DNA from 4 places in the Geodermatophilus sp. URMC 60 genome. Region 4 is predicted to be linked to each of the others. Evidence: riboswitches for the same ligand, from Rfam matches in the RefSeq annotation. Region 4 holds a riboswitch; each other region holds the start of a gene.
The links. A riboswitch is a leader RNA that binds a small molecule or an ion and turns the genes downstream of it on or off. The one in region 4 is predicted to bind cyclic di-AMP.
Positions count from the first base shown of each region.

Region 1: it holds a riboswitch for cyclic di-AMP, as region 4 does, so the genes downstream of both, ACWIX3_RS12885 (peptidoglycan DD-metalloendopeptidase family protein) here and ACWIX3_RS20350 (transglycosylase family protein) in region 4, are expected to answer to the same signal.
Region 2: it holds a riboswitch for cyclic di-AMP, as region 4 does, so the genes downstream of both, ACWIX3_RS16310 (hypothetical protein) here and ACWIX3_RS20350 (transglycosylase family protein) in region 4, are expected to answer to the same signal.
Region 3: it holds a riboswitch for cyclic di-AMP, as region 4 does, so the genes downstream of both, ACWIX3_RS18555 (LysM peptidoglycan-binding domain-containing protein) here and ACWIX3_RS20350 (transglycosylase family protein) in region 4, are expected to answer to the same signal.

Region 1 covers NZ_CP199958.1:2,692,573-2,695,769, forward strand. The annotation lists gene pstS (phosphate ABC transporter substrate-binding protein PstS) at 1-600, opposite strand, end outside; cyclic di-AMP (ydaO/yuaA leader) riboswitch at 1,130-1,251, shown strand; gene ACWIX3_RS12885 (peptidoglycan DD-metalloendopeptidase family protein) at 1,280-2,476, shown strand; gene ACWIX3_RS12890 (maleylpyruvate isomerase family mycothiol-dependent enzyme) at 2,555-3,197, opposite strand, start outside.
Region 2 covers NZ_CP199958.1:3,437,136-3,440,332, reverse strand. The annotation lists gene ACWIX3_RS16315 (polysaccharide deacetylase family protein) at 1-404, opposite strand, end outside; gene ACWIX3_RS16310 (hypothetical protein) at 699-1,196, opposite strand; cyclic di-AMP (ydaO/yuaA leader) riboswitch at 1,198-1,380, opposite strand; gene ACWIX3_RS16305 (rhamnulokinase) at 1,517-2,995, opposite strand; gene ACWIX3_RS16300 (bifunctional aldolase/short-chain dehydrogenase) at 3,072-3,197, opposite strand, start outside.
Region 3 covers NZ_CP199958.1:3,931,010-3,934,206, forward strand. The annotation lists gene ACWIX3_RS18540 (alpha/beta fold hydrolase) at 1-212, shown strand, start outside; gene ACWIX3_RS18545 (hypothetical protein) at 453-686, shown strand; gene ACWIX3_RS18550 (hypothetical protein) at 683-835, shown strand; gene ACWIX3_RS18555 (LysM peptidoglycan-binding domain-containing protein) at 987-1,802, opposite strand; cyclic di-AMP (ydaO/yuaA leader) riboswitch at 1,804-1,932, opposite strand; gene ACWIX3_RS18560 (alpha/beta hydrolase) at 2,183-3,043, opposite strand; gene ACWIX3_RS18565 (DNA-directed RNA polymerase subunit alpha C-terminal domain-containing protein) at 3,150-3,197, shown strand, end outside.
Region 4 covers NZ_CP199958.1:4,321,731-4,324,927, forward strand. The annotation lists gene treY (malto-oligosyltrehalose synthase) at 1-1,002, shown strand, start outside; cyclic di-AMP (ydaO/yuaA leader) riboswitch at 1,311-1,478, shown strand; gene ACWIX3_RS20350 (transglycosylase family protein) at 1,482-2,063, shown strand; gene ACWIX3_RS20355 (ABC transporter permease) at 2,106-3,197, opposite strand, start outside.

The DNA.
Region 1 (3,197 bases), 1.6 Mb from region 4:
GGCTGCGGCGGCCAGGTACTCGGTGAAGTTCTCCGTCGTCCCCGACTCGTCGGACCGGTTGACCGGGGTGATCGGCAGGGCGGGCAGCGCGACGCCGGGGTTGTCCGCGGCGATCGCGGGGTCGCCCCAGGTCGTGATCTGCCGGGCGAAGACCCCGGCCAGCGTCGCGGAGGAGAGGGCGAGATCCGCGACCCCTGGGACGTTGTGCACCACCGCGATCGGCGAGATGTAGTTCGGCAGCTCGAACACCTCTCCGCCGCAGCGCTCGCGTGCAGTGACGAGCTCCTCCTCGTCGAGCGGAGCGTCGGAACCGGCGAAGTCGATGCCACCGGCGGTGAACTGCTCGCGGCCGCCGCCGGAGCCGACGGGGTCGTAGTCCACGGTCACGCCCGGCTGCACGGCCGAGTACCCGGCGGTCCAGCCCTGCATCGCTGCCTGCTGGCTGCTCGCCCCGGCGCCCACGAGGGCGCCGCTGAGGTCCCCGGTGGCCACGGCGCCCTGGCCGCGTTCGTTCGGGGGCACGTACTGCGACAGCGCCACCGCCGCGCCGGCCACCGCGGCGACCCCGACGGCAGCGGCGACCTTCCTCCGGGCCGACACCCGTGTCCTCCCGCCATCCGGCCCCGCGCTCCGCGCCGGGCGTCCTGGCACGACCCTAGGGCGTGCCTGGCGGACCGCCAGCCTCGCACGAGCCCGTCGGATACGCCCTGGGCGTCGCCCCCGGCCCCTGACGATCGGCACCCGCAGGTGCCGCTACACGGGTTCCGCGTCCGGCGCCGGGGCCTGTGGACGACGCTCGGACGGCGTCCACAGGCCCCCGATCGGATCAATTCGTGCGCGGCATCACAGCGAACACGGGGTGTCAGAGCCCGTCCGGCCGGGAATCCGCAGCATCTTGGTGTTCCTGCTGGTCGTCTCGCGAGTCACGGCTGCACCAGCGGTCACTGCTCCGCGCTCGGGTGCTGACGCCGCGTAGTGAAGACGGTGCCCGCACGGCGAGCGGCACCCTCGGTCCGTTACTCGATCGTGACCAGAGCCCGGGATCCGTGTAGCTTCTCCGACGGCCCTGCCGGGCTCAGCTCCTCGGGAACCGAGGGCCTCGGCACGGCCCCGCCGAACCGCCGGCGTCCCGATCCGGGACCGAGGCGGACCGGGGACCCACCGAACTCCTGGGGTGAGTCCTGCCTGCGCAGGTGCTGCGCAGGCAGGTAGGGCGCCGTCCGGCCCGAACCCGTCAGCTAACTCGGTAGGCGGTCGCGAGGATGGGAGAACCGTCGCCTTGGCGACCCTGCACCGCCTGAACGCCGTGGTCCGCTGCGCCACCTCACCCCGCAGCCGCTTGCGCTCCCCGCGCCGGGCCGTCGTCGTCGCCGCCGCCGTGGCCGGGCTGCTGGCCGGCACCCCCGTCGTCGCCGGTGCCGCGCCCGCCGCCCCGGGGCAGGCCTCGCTCGAGGAGCAGGTCGCCGCCATCGAGGAGCAGGTCAGGGCCGCCGAGGAGCAGCTCCAGCGGATGACCGTCGAGGCCGAGGCCGCCGCCGACACCGCCCTCGTCGCCCGCGCCCAGCTCGCCCACGGCCAGGCCGAGGCCGAGCGGACCGCCGCCGAGCTCGCTGCCGCCCAGGCCGACGTCGCCCAGGCCGAGGAGGACATCGCCGAGCTCGGCCGCGAGGCCTACATGGGCGCCGACGACCGCTACGGCGACCTCGAGCTGCTGCTCGACGCGCAGAGCCCCACCGAGCTGCTGCAGCAGGCCGCCACCATGGAGCAGCTCGGCGACCACCGCGCCGACCAGCTGCAGGAGTTCCTCACCGTCCAGGCGCGCGTCGAGGAGGCCGACCGCGCCGCCAAGGCCGCCGTCGCCCAGCTCGGCGAGCTCGCCCGCAAGGCCGACGAGGCCGAGCGCGCCGCCAACGAGCACCTCGCCCGGGCGCAGGCCGACTACGACGCCCGCGCGGCGGAGAAGGCCCGCCTCGACGAGGAGCTCCGTCTGGCCGGCGAGCGGCTGCTCGCCTCGCAGGGTGCCGCGGACCCCGGCGCCGCCTGGAGCGCCCGCCAGGCGCTGGCCAGCTCGGCCGACGTCTCCGGCATGCCGACGGCCGGGCGGCTGACCTCCTGCTACGGCCCGCGCTGGGGGACCATGCACCAAGGCGTCGACATCGCCGCGCCCATCGGCACCCCGATCTACGTGCCCGAGGACGGCGTCGTCCTGCAGGCCGGCCCGGCCAGCGGCTTCGGCCAGGCCGTCTACGTGCAGCACGGCGACGGGCAGATCACCCTCTACGGGCACGTCAACCAGTTCTTCGTCGGCGCCGGCCAGGTCGTGCAGGCCGGGGACCACATCGCCGACGTCGGGAACAAGGGCCAGTCCACCGGGCCGCACCTGCACTTCGAGGTGCACCAGGGCGGGCTCTACGCCAGCCGGGTCAACCCGATGCCGTGGCTCAAGGCGCACGGCATCTCGCTGGGCGCCTGCTGAAGAAGGACCCGTCCTCCTCCCGGAGGAGCTCGCGGCCGGCCTCTGGACGGGGCCTGGTGCGGGCCCGGGCATCCTCCGTCAGCGCCGTCCGCGCAGCCGGCCCAGCAGCCCGCCCACGCCGCCGAGGGTCTGTGCCGCCAGCGCCAGGATGGGGCCGCCGGGGATGCCCGGCGCCGACTGCACGATCGGCGCCAGGGCCATCAGGCCGCCCAGCTCGTGCACCCGCAGCCTGCGCCGGGCCAGCGCGGCGACCGGGTTCACCCGGCCCGAGGCGGCCTCCAGGAGCAGGTCCGCCGGCGCCTCCACCGCGGTGCCGCGGACGTCGCCCGCGGGGATCCGGCGCACCGTCCAGCCGGAGTCGTCGGCGGCGAAGGCCCAGCCGCCCTCCGGCGTCGCCAGCGTCGCCCCGCCGCTGACCCCCTCGCGGGCCGCCAGCGCGCCGGTCACGTCGGCCAGCGCGGCCAGCCCGGACTGCAGCACCGCGGGCGGGGGAGGGGCCGCCCCGCAGGGCACCAGGTCCAGGCCGTGCACCGCCAGCTCGTAGGCCTGCCCGAGGACCACGCTGAGCAGCGGCAGCCGGCCGACGACGGCGACCGCCGGTGCGGTGTCGAGCTCCGCAGGCTCCTCCGCCAGGTAGCGCGCGGTGGCCTCCCGGTTGCGGCACAGCGCGGCCAGCACCTCCTCCCGGGAGGCGTCCCGGTGCGCGGCGGTCACCCGCGCG
Region 2 (3,197 bases), 880 kb from region 4:
TCCACGACGGGGTTCGTGGCCCCGTACGGCGGGCGCCACTCGCTGGGGAGCCGACCCGTGGCCTGCTCGATGACCTCGTTGGTGCGCCGGAGCTGGGACGCCACCTGCGCCCGGTCCAGCGTGGTGAGCTCCGGGTGGCTCCACGAGTGGTTCCCGATCCGGTGTCCCTCCGTGCTTGCACGACGCACGATGTCGGGTCGGGCCGCGGTCATCTCCCCGGTGACGAAGAACGTCGCCTCCGCTCCCCGGTCCGCCAGCGTGTCCAGGATGTCGGGTGTGGCGGTTCCGTGGGGCCCGTCGTCGAAGGTGAGCCGGACGTGGCCGGCTGCACACTGCTGCGGTGCCGACGCCGCCTGAGCCGGCGGAGCGAGCACCACCAGCAGCAACGCCGCGATGACGGGCATGATCCGGCGCTGCGGACCCGGTCTCAGGTCCGGGCGCGCCGGTGCGCGATCCCCGCTCATCCTGCGACCGCCGCTCGCCCTCGGCCGCGTCCCGGTGCACCTGCGCCGACTCCGGCAGGGAGAGGCCTGCGACCGGGGCTGGGGAGACCCTCCGGGAGTCGGGCTCGGCCCACCGCGCCGGCAGGGTGGGCCAGATGGGTCCGCCGTGGTGGGAGCACGCCGATCCGGCCGGCGTACCCCCACCACGGGTTCCGGATCAGGGGCACGGTGACGTGCCCCCTCCGGTGACCTGGGTCAACTGAGCCGGCCGACCGCGGCCCGGGCCGCGGCGAGGTGGTTCCGGTACGAGCCGTTGGTGTAGGCCACCCACGGCTTGAAGTTGGTGCCCTTGGCGGAGATCCGATAGGCGGCGTTGGCGTTGCACTGGGCGTCGTAGGCACAGGACCGGGAGACCGAGGGGTGCCAGCAGCTGTTGATCTGCCAGAGACCACGGTCCACCGAGCCGCTCGGACAGCCCTTCGTCGGGCCGTTGGCGTTCTGCGCGTCCGGACGACAGGACGACTCCCCCATGCCCACCGCGATCGCGGTGACGAGCCGGTCACCGCTGAAGCCGGCCCGCGAGGCGACCGTCGCGCACAGATCTGCAGGTGCTGCGCCGGCCGAGGCGTCGGGGGCCGCCATCGCCGGAGCCGGTATCGCGAGGGCGATGAGCGCCAGGACCCCCACGATGCTCAGACGGACGGGTCGCACCGGTCGGACGAGCCGGCGCATGCCGAGGACGTGCTCGTTCATGAGATCCTCCGGGCGCGCCTGCGGGATGAGCTGTCGGGTTCGGGCGGGAGGACTGCCCGGCCGTGGCGGTCACGGCTTCACCCCGAGGGCCGCTGACGCGGCCCGGAGGTCTGCGATCTCCCGTTCCTGCCTCGGGTGTGTCGAGGTCGGTCGGGCCAGCGGCAGGATTCGGCGTGCTGCCAGACCGTCCCGCGAATGCGAGCGACCCGACCGTAGGTTGTGATGTGCGTCACAGCAAACGGAACGCGGAGAAACCGGCGATGGCCGCGCCACCGCTGCTCCTCCCGGGACGCCGGCCGCTCGCCTCCCGCCCCGGCGGGTCACCTCCCGGGACCGACACGCTCCTCCGCGACGTCCCACGTGGCGCCCGAGCCGGGCGTCGGCAGGTACAGCCGGGCGTCCTGGGTGTTCCGCAGCAGCGCCCGCAGCTCGGGCAACCCGCCCGACAGCACTCCCAGCCCGCGGGCCTGCACCAGGACGTTGCCCAGGGCGGCGGCCTCGACCGGGCCGGCCAGGACCGGCAGCCCGCAGGCGTCGGCGGTGAGCTGGCACAGCAGGGTGTTGCGCGCTCCCCCGCCGACGAGGTGCACGACCTCGACGTCCCGGCCGGAGAGCTCCACCGCCCGCCGCACCGTGCGCCGGTAGGCCAGGGCCAGGCTGTCGAGGATGCAGCGCACCGTCTCCGCCTGGCTCTGCGGCGGGGTCTGCCCGCCCTCGACGCAGGCCGCGGCGATCCGCGCCGGCATGTCGCCGGGCGGCAGGAAGCGCGGGTCGTCGGGGTCGACGAGCGCGGTGAAGGAAGGCACCTGCGCGGCCGCGGCCAGCAGATCGGGCAGGTCGGCCGGCAGCCCGTGCGCCGCCCAGGTGCGCTGCGACTCCTGCAGCAGCCACAGGCCCATGACGTTGCGCAGGTAGCGCACCGTGCCGTCGACGCCGAGCTCGTTGGTGAACCCGGCGACCCGGCTGGCCTCGGTGAGCACCGGCTTCTCCAGCTCGACGCCGACCAGCGACCAGGTGCCGCAGGAGACGTAGGCGAACCGCTCGGTCGCCGCCGGGACGCCGACCACCGCCGACGCCGTGTCGTGCGAGCCGACCGCGACCACCGGCACCGGTCCGGCCAGGCCCGTCTCGGCCAGGACGGCGCCGGTCAGCTCCCCCAGCCGCTCCCCCGGCTGCCGCAGCGAGGGGAACAGGTCGCGGTCGAGCCCGAGCCGGTCGGCCAGTTCCCACGACCACTCCCGGGTGGTCGCGTCGAGCAGCCCGGTGGTGGAGGCGTTGGTGACCTCGGCCCCGACCGCTCCGGCGAGCCAGTACGCCAGCAGGTCGGGGACCAGCAGCGCCGTCCGGGCCGCGGCGAACTGCGCCGTCCCCCGCGCCGCGACCAGCTGGAACACCGTGTTGAACGGCAGGTGCTGCAGGCCGCTGACGCGGTAGAGCTCCTCGGGCGGGACGACGGCGTGGACCGCCGGCACCGCGGTCGCGTGCCGGGAGTCCCGGTAGTGCACCGGGTTGCCCAGCAGCGCGCCGTCGGCGTCGAGCAGGCCGACGTCGACCGCCCAGCTGTCGATCCCGATCCCCTGGACCGGTCCGGCCTCCCGGCCGGCGGCGCGCAGCCCGTCGAGGACGCCGGCGTACAGGCCCAGGACGTCCCAGTGCAGCGTGCCGCCGACCCGCACCGGCCGGTTGGGGAACCGGTGCACCTCGGTGAGGTGGAGCCGGTCCGGGCCGATCCGCGCGGCCATCACCCGGCCGCTCGAGGCGCCCAGGTCGACGGCCGCCAGGGTCAGCTCCGTGCCCACGACCGGGCTCCGACCCCGTTCCGCTCCTCGCTCGCCGGCGCTCGCCGCCATGCCCGCTGGGCCGTCGTCCTCGCGGTCATCGCAGGAACGCCGCCGCCACGCCGGAGTCGACGGGGACGTGCAGCCCCGTCGTCCGGGTGAGCTCGCCACCGGTCAGCGCGAAGACGGCGTCGGCGACGTGCTCGGGCAGCACCTCGCGCTT
Region 3 (3,197 bases), 390 kb from region 4:
GCTCCATCCGCTGCCCCCTCGTGGCCATGCCCGCCCGGACCGACCTCTACTTCCCGCCCGAGGACGAGCAGTGGGCCTCGCAGTTCATCGCGCAGGGGGAGGTCCGGGTCATCGACACGATCTGGGGACACTTCGCCGGCCTCGGTATGAACGCCGCCGACAACACCTTCGTCGACCGGACACTGCGGGAACTGCTCGACCGTCCCGCCTGATCGCGCCGGTTCCCCGCGCGGGGCGACCTGCGAAGCTGGCGGGCGGGGCTCGCCCGAGGTCGTCCCGGGGCCCCGCCCGCGGACAGCATGCGGGAGACGGAACCGTTCCGCAACAGATGTCTAGGACGTCTGGCCGCTGCCGCGCCGGGCCCCGTCGCCTCCGCCCGCCCGACCCGTCGGGACGGGAGCCGCCGCGGCCCGGGGAGCCATCCGCCGGCGGCACGTCGCCGCGCACCGGCGGTGGGTGGTGCGGACGTCCGCCTGACGCATGCCGCGGTCGCCCTGCGGCTCCGGCCGGCCGTGCTCGTCGCGGCGCAGGTGGGGCCGGTCGGCGTCCCCGGGCAGGTGGCCTCCACGCTCGCGCACCTGCTCGTGCCCTTCCTGCCCTGGGTGCCGGACCTGCTCGTCGCCGAGTGGTGCCCGACCCCCGGAGCACGGTTCCGCGCGGCCCGGCGGGGCACCTCCTCCCCATGAGCGAGATGGACCCGCGGGACCCGAGCACCCTGTACGCGGAGGGCCCGGTCGCGCCCGAGCCGCCCGAGGACGACCTGCCCGACACCTCGCCGCTGCGCGACTCCGGTGGCACCGGTCCGGGCCCGGACGACCTCGACGCGCTGCTCTGAGAGAGGCCCCGTCCTCCTAACCCCTCGCAGGCTCGGGGCGGTGCCCTGGACGGGGCCGTGGCGCGTCAGCCGGCGCCGTCCGCGGCCCCCCGTGCACCGGCGGCCCCCACCCGGAAGACGGGTGGGGGCCGCCGACGTGCGGGCCGGGGACTCAGCCGACGTAGTTCACGTGCACGTGGTCCATGTGGTTCGCCGTGGCGCTGCCGCGGTCGGCCATGGCCTTCCACACGCCGTCCGGCGAGGACAGGATCCGCTGCTGCCAGATGACGTACTTCACCCCGAGCTCGTCCCAGTGGGCGATGTGGTAGGCGGTGATGGCGTCGCCGAGGGCGGCGTCGGACATGACCATGTAGTCCAGCGCCAGGCCCGACGGGTGGCCGTTCGGGTCCGTGGCGCTGGCCCGGGTGCCACCCAGGGTGATCGAGCCGGCGCCGGGCACCTCGCTGATCACGCGGTTGGCCGCGGCCTGGACCTGCGGAGCCACGTCACCGGCGCTGTTGGCGATGCGCGCGACGGCCGCGGGCGCGGCGGCCGGAGCCGCAGCGGCGAGCGGAGCGGCCGGGGTGGCGGGCGCAGTGTTCCCGGCCGACCCGACGGCCGGGGCCGCGGCGACCGGCACGGAGCCGGCGGTGTGCAGCACCTGACCCGGGAAGATCCGGTTCGGGTCGGCGCCGATGACGTCGGTGTTGCGCTGGTAGAGGTCGCGCCACGTCTGGCCGTGGGCGGCGGCGATCTTCCTGATCGTGTCGCCGCGGACGACGGTGTAGCCGGCCGTCGAGGCGTCGGCGGCCGCCGTCGCGACAGGGACCTCGATGGCGTGGGCGGGGATCGGGCCCGTCGTCCCGGCGAGCGCCTGGGAGGGGGCGCTCAGGACGCCGAACCCGACGACGGTGGCGCCGGCGGCGACGGGCGCCTTGGCGATGACCTTCTTGGTGCGGACATAGCGGGGTGCGCGGTGCTTGGCCATGGTGATCTCCGATCACCGCCGGCGAGGTCAGCTGTCGGGTTCGGGCGATCGGTGCCCGGCCGCGGTCCGCGGCTTCACCCCGAGACGGGCCCCCTCGAGTCGTGGACTCGAGTCGTGGCGCGCCGTGGTCGTGGGTCCCCCACCCCTGCCCTGGGAACGGGTTGGCGTCCGGTGGGCAGGGTTTGGCGGACCGGCGCCGCGCTCTCTCCTTTGCTGAGCGCACACAAAACGCTACGTGGAGTCATGTGCACTGTCGCCGTGACGCCGGTCACAAACGGCCGCCGGAACGGCGCGCCGCAGGTCAGCGCGGCGTGTCGCGCCGGTGTCGCCGTCGTCACGTCCGCGCCGTCCGCGCGGACCCTCCGGCGGCCGGCGAGCGGTCAGGACGACGTGCGGTGGGCGTCGAGCCAGGTGACGACGTCGGCCAGCACGGCGTCCTTCTCCGGCTCGTTGTGCGGCTCGTGGAACAGCCCCTCGTAGGTCCGCACCGTGAGGTCGGGCGAGCCGGCGTGCGCCCGGACGACCTCGCTGGCGACCGGCGGCACCAGCCGGTCGGCGGTGCCGTGCAGCACGAGCAGCGGCACGGTGAGCGCGGGCAGCCGCCGCGGCATGGTCAACGCGGCGGCCATGAGCTCGGCGCCGGTGCGGGCGACCATCCTGCCGTTGTGGTTGAGCGGGTCGGCCCGGTAGTCGCGGACCACCGCGGGGTCCCGGCTGACCGCCTCGGCGTCGAGCCGGAGGACGCCGAGGTCGGGCAGGAACCGGGACAGCAGCGGCGCCACGGTCCGCTGGACGGCGTTCGCGGCGCTGGTGTCGAGCGCCGCCGCCGAGATGACCGCGCCGGCGATCCGGGGGTCCGGCGTCCCGGTCAGGTACTGCAGCGCGATCAGTCCGCCCAGGCTGTGCCCGTAGACGAACAGCGGGGCGCCCGGGTGCTGGTCGCCGGCGGTGCGCACCAGCTCGGCGACGCCGTCGACGGCGGCGGCCATGCTGCCGATGTTGCCGCGGTTGCCCGGGGACCGGCCGTGGCCGGGGTGGTCGACGGCGTGGGTGGCGTAGCCCGCGGCGGCCAGCCGCTCGGCGACGTGCCGGTACCGACCGCCGTGCTCGTGCGCGCCGTGGACCAGCACGACGGCGCCGACCGGGTCCTCGACGGTCCAGGCCTGCCGGTACAGCCCCGAGGCCAGCGTGCCCTCGGTGTGCGTGGGGGTCGGGGTCCCGCCCGGACGGGCAGCGGTCATCGGGGAGCCTCCTACGGCAACGGACTGGTGGGCATCCTCCAGGAGGCCTGGACCTCCAGGAGACCTGGACCGGTGCGGCCGGTCGGTCGGTCCTAGGTTGGACACCATGCCGACCACGTCACCGGGGACCACGCCCGGGAGGACCGTCAGCGAC
Region 4 (3,197 bases):
TACTACCGGTGGGCGCGGTTCGTGGCCCTCAACGAGGTCGGCGGCGACCCGGCGCGGTTCGGCAGCACCGTCGCGGAGTTCCACGAGGCGCAGCAGCGCCGGGCGGAGCGCAAGCCGGAGTCGATGACCACGCTGTCGACCCACGACACCAAGCGCAGCGAGGACACCCGCGCCCGGCTGGCCGTGCTCGCCGAGCTGGGGGCCGAGTGGGCCGACCTGGTCCGCGACCTGCTGACCCGGCACCCGCTGCCCGACCGCCCGCTGGCGCACCTGGTGTGGCAGAACCTGGTGGGCGCGTGGCCGCTGTCGCGCGAGCGGGCGCACGGCTACGCGGAGAAGGCGGCCCGGGAGGCGGGCACGTCGACGACCTGGACCGACGTCGACGAGGAGTTCGAGTCGGCGCTCCACGCGATGGTCGACGCGGCCTACGACGACGAACGGACCGCCGCCGGGATCGAGCAGTTCGTCGCCCGCATCGCGCCCTTCGGCCGGTCGAACTCGCTGGCGCAGAAGCTGCTGCAGCTGACGATGCCCGGCGTCCCGGACGTCTACCAGGGCACCGAGCTGTGGGACCTCTCGCTGGTGGACCCGGACAACCGCCGTCCGGTCGACTACGAGCAGCGCCGCCGGCTGCTGGCCCGGCTCGACGCCGGCGAGGTGCCCGGGGTCGACGACACCGGCGCGGCCAAGCTGCTCGTCGTCTCCCGCGTGCTGCGGGCCCGCCGGGAGCACCCGGAGTGGTTCGGCGGGTACGAGCCGGTGGCGGCCAGCGGGGTCGCCGCCGACCACGTGGTCGCCTTCGACCGGGGCGGTGTGGTGCCCGTGGCGACCCGGCTGCCCGTGGGCCTGTCGATCGTCGGCTGGACCGACACGGCGCTGCAGCTGCCGACCGGGCCCTGGCGGGACCTGCTCACCGGCGGACGTTTCGTCTCCGACGCCGAGGGCCTGCCGGTGGGCGGACTGCTCGAGCGGCTACCGGTCGCCCTGCTGGTCCGGGACTGACGAAGGACCCCCCTGCCCCCCACGGCTCGCAGGCTCGCGGCGGGACCCTGCAGGGGGGCCGTTCCAGCACCCTCACCGAGCTCCGGAAGGGGCCGGCGGGGCCGAAATGGGATGCAGCTCACGTCCCCGCGGGTGCCCGCGCGCCCGCGGGGACGTGACCAGGCGGTCTGCCCGGTCCCGGTCCCGACGGCCTGCCACGTCACGCCCGTTGCCCCTGCGGCACGAGGTGAACCGCCGTGACCTGACCGTTACCTTGTCCCGGCACCCCCCATCCGGGACCGGGTGCCGGAGCCGATCCGCCGAACCCCGTCCGTCGGCCGCCGTACCTCCTGCACAGCCAGGACGGGGGTGGGGGACCCATCTCGGTGCCCGGCCGGTCCGGCCGGGCGCCTCGGGGTGAAGCCGTGTGCGCACGGCCGGGGCACCGATCGCTCCGAACCCGACAGCTCACCTCGCAGGCGGCGGATCGGGAGTCCCCCATGAGTTCGTCCTCGTCTTCCCGCACGCCCGCACGCGCCCTGCGCCGCGGCGCCGTGGTGCTCGGCGGCGCCGCCGCCGTCTCCCTCGGCGCCCTCGCCGCACCCGCCTCGGCGGCCGCCCCGAACGACTGGGACGCCGTCGCGCAGTGCGAGTCCAGCGGCAACTGGGCCATCAACACCGGCAACGGCTACTACGGCGGCCTGCAGTTCAGCCAGAGCACCTGGGCCGCGTACGGCGGCACCGAGTACGCCCCGCGCGCCGACCTGGCCACCAAGGCGCAGCAGATCGCCGTCGCCGAGCGCACGCTCGACGGGCAGGGCCCGGGGGCCTGGCCGACCTGCGGCAAGGGGCTGAACCCCTCGGCCCCCGAGGCCGGCGCGGCCCCGGTGGTCGCAGCCGTGGCCTCCGCGCCGGCCGCCGCCGGTGGGGGTACCTACACGGTGCAGGCCGGTGACACGCTCGGCCGCATCGCCGCGCAGCAGGGCGTCGCGGGTGGCTGGCAGGCGCTGTACGCCGCCAACGACGACCAGCTGAGCACCCCGCACCAGATCTCGGTCGGCCAGGTGCTGCAGCTGCCGTGAGGCGGACCGGCGGCCGGGGGGACTCCCCCGGCCGCCGGGCCCTCAGAAGCGGATGGCGTCGATGACCCTCGCCCGGACGGCGATGACCGCGGGCAGCAGCCCGGCCAGCGCGCCGACCGCGGTGGCCGCCACCAACCCCTCGACCGCCGCGGCGACCGGGAAGGCCGGGATCTCGGCCAGCGGGACGCCGCTGTTGAGCAGCTGCTCCAGCGGCAGGTTGCGCACCAGGACCACCGACAGGGCCACCGCGGCGAGCCCGGCGAGGAACGTGGCGCAGACGCTCTCCAGCATGATCGCCGAGAAGACGCGCGACGAGGTGGCGCCGAAGCTGCGCCGGACCCCGATCTCCCGGATCCGCTGGCGCACCGTCACCAGCCCGATGTTGAGCACACCCAGCCCGCCGAGGACCAGCACGACGACGCCGGCCCCGCGGATCGCCAGGCGGAGCATGCCGAGCGTCTCCTCCAGGCCCTGCGAGTCCTGCCGGTAGGCGTCGACCTGCACGCCACCCAGCGCCAGCCCGAGGTCGTTCATGACGACGGACATGACGTCGTCGGCCTGCTCCGCCGGCACCCAGAGCTCCAGCGTGGACGGGCCGAACGCCATCGCCGACGGGTCGGCCTCGCGCGGCGCGTCCCACGGACCGGCGGAGCGGTCCACCCGGTAGGCGAGCAGCTCGTCGGCGTACCCCTCGCGGACGACGCCGACCACCGCCGCACGCACGGGGGTCTCCCCGCCGATGACGACCGTCGGGCGGGAGGAGAGGTCCGGGACGCCGAGCGCGCCGAGGAACGCCTCGTTGACGACGACGGCCGGCGCCAGGCTGTCGCGGTCGCCCTCGCGCAGCCAGCGGCCCTCTACCGGCTCGATGCGGTGCAGCTGCCCGTACGACGGCGAGACGCGCTTGGTCTGCACGGCCTGGGTACCGCCGGGCAACCGGAAGCGGGTCTCCTCGTACCCGATCCTGGCCGTGGCGGTGATCCCGTACCGCTCGGTGAGGTCGGCCACGGCGGCGTCCCACTCCTGCGGGTCCGGCGGCATCCCGGTCTGCGGGTCGTACGCGGTGACCCCGATGGTCGCGGCGCGACCGCCCATCCGCTCCCCCTGTTCCTGCTGGACCTGGGCGACGAGCAG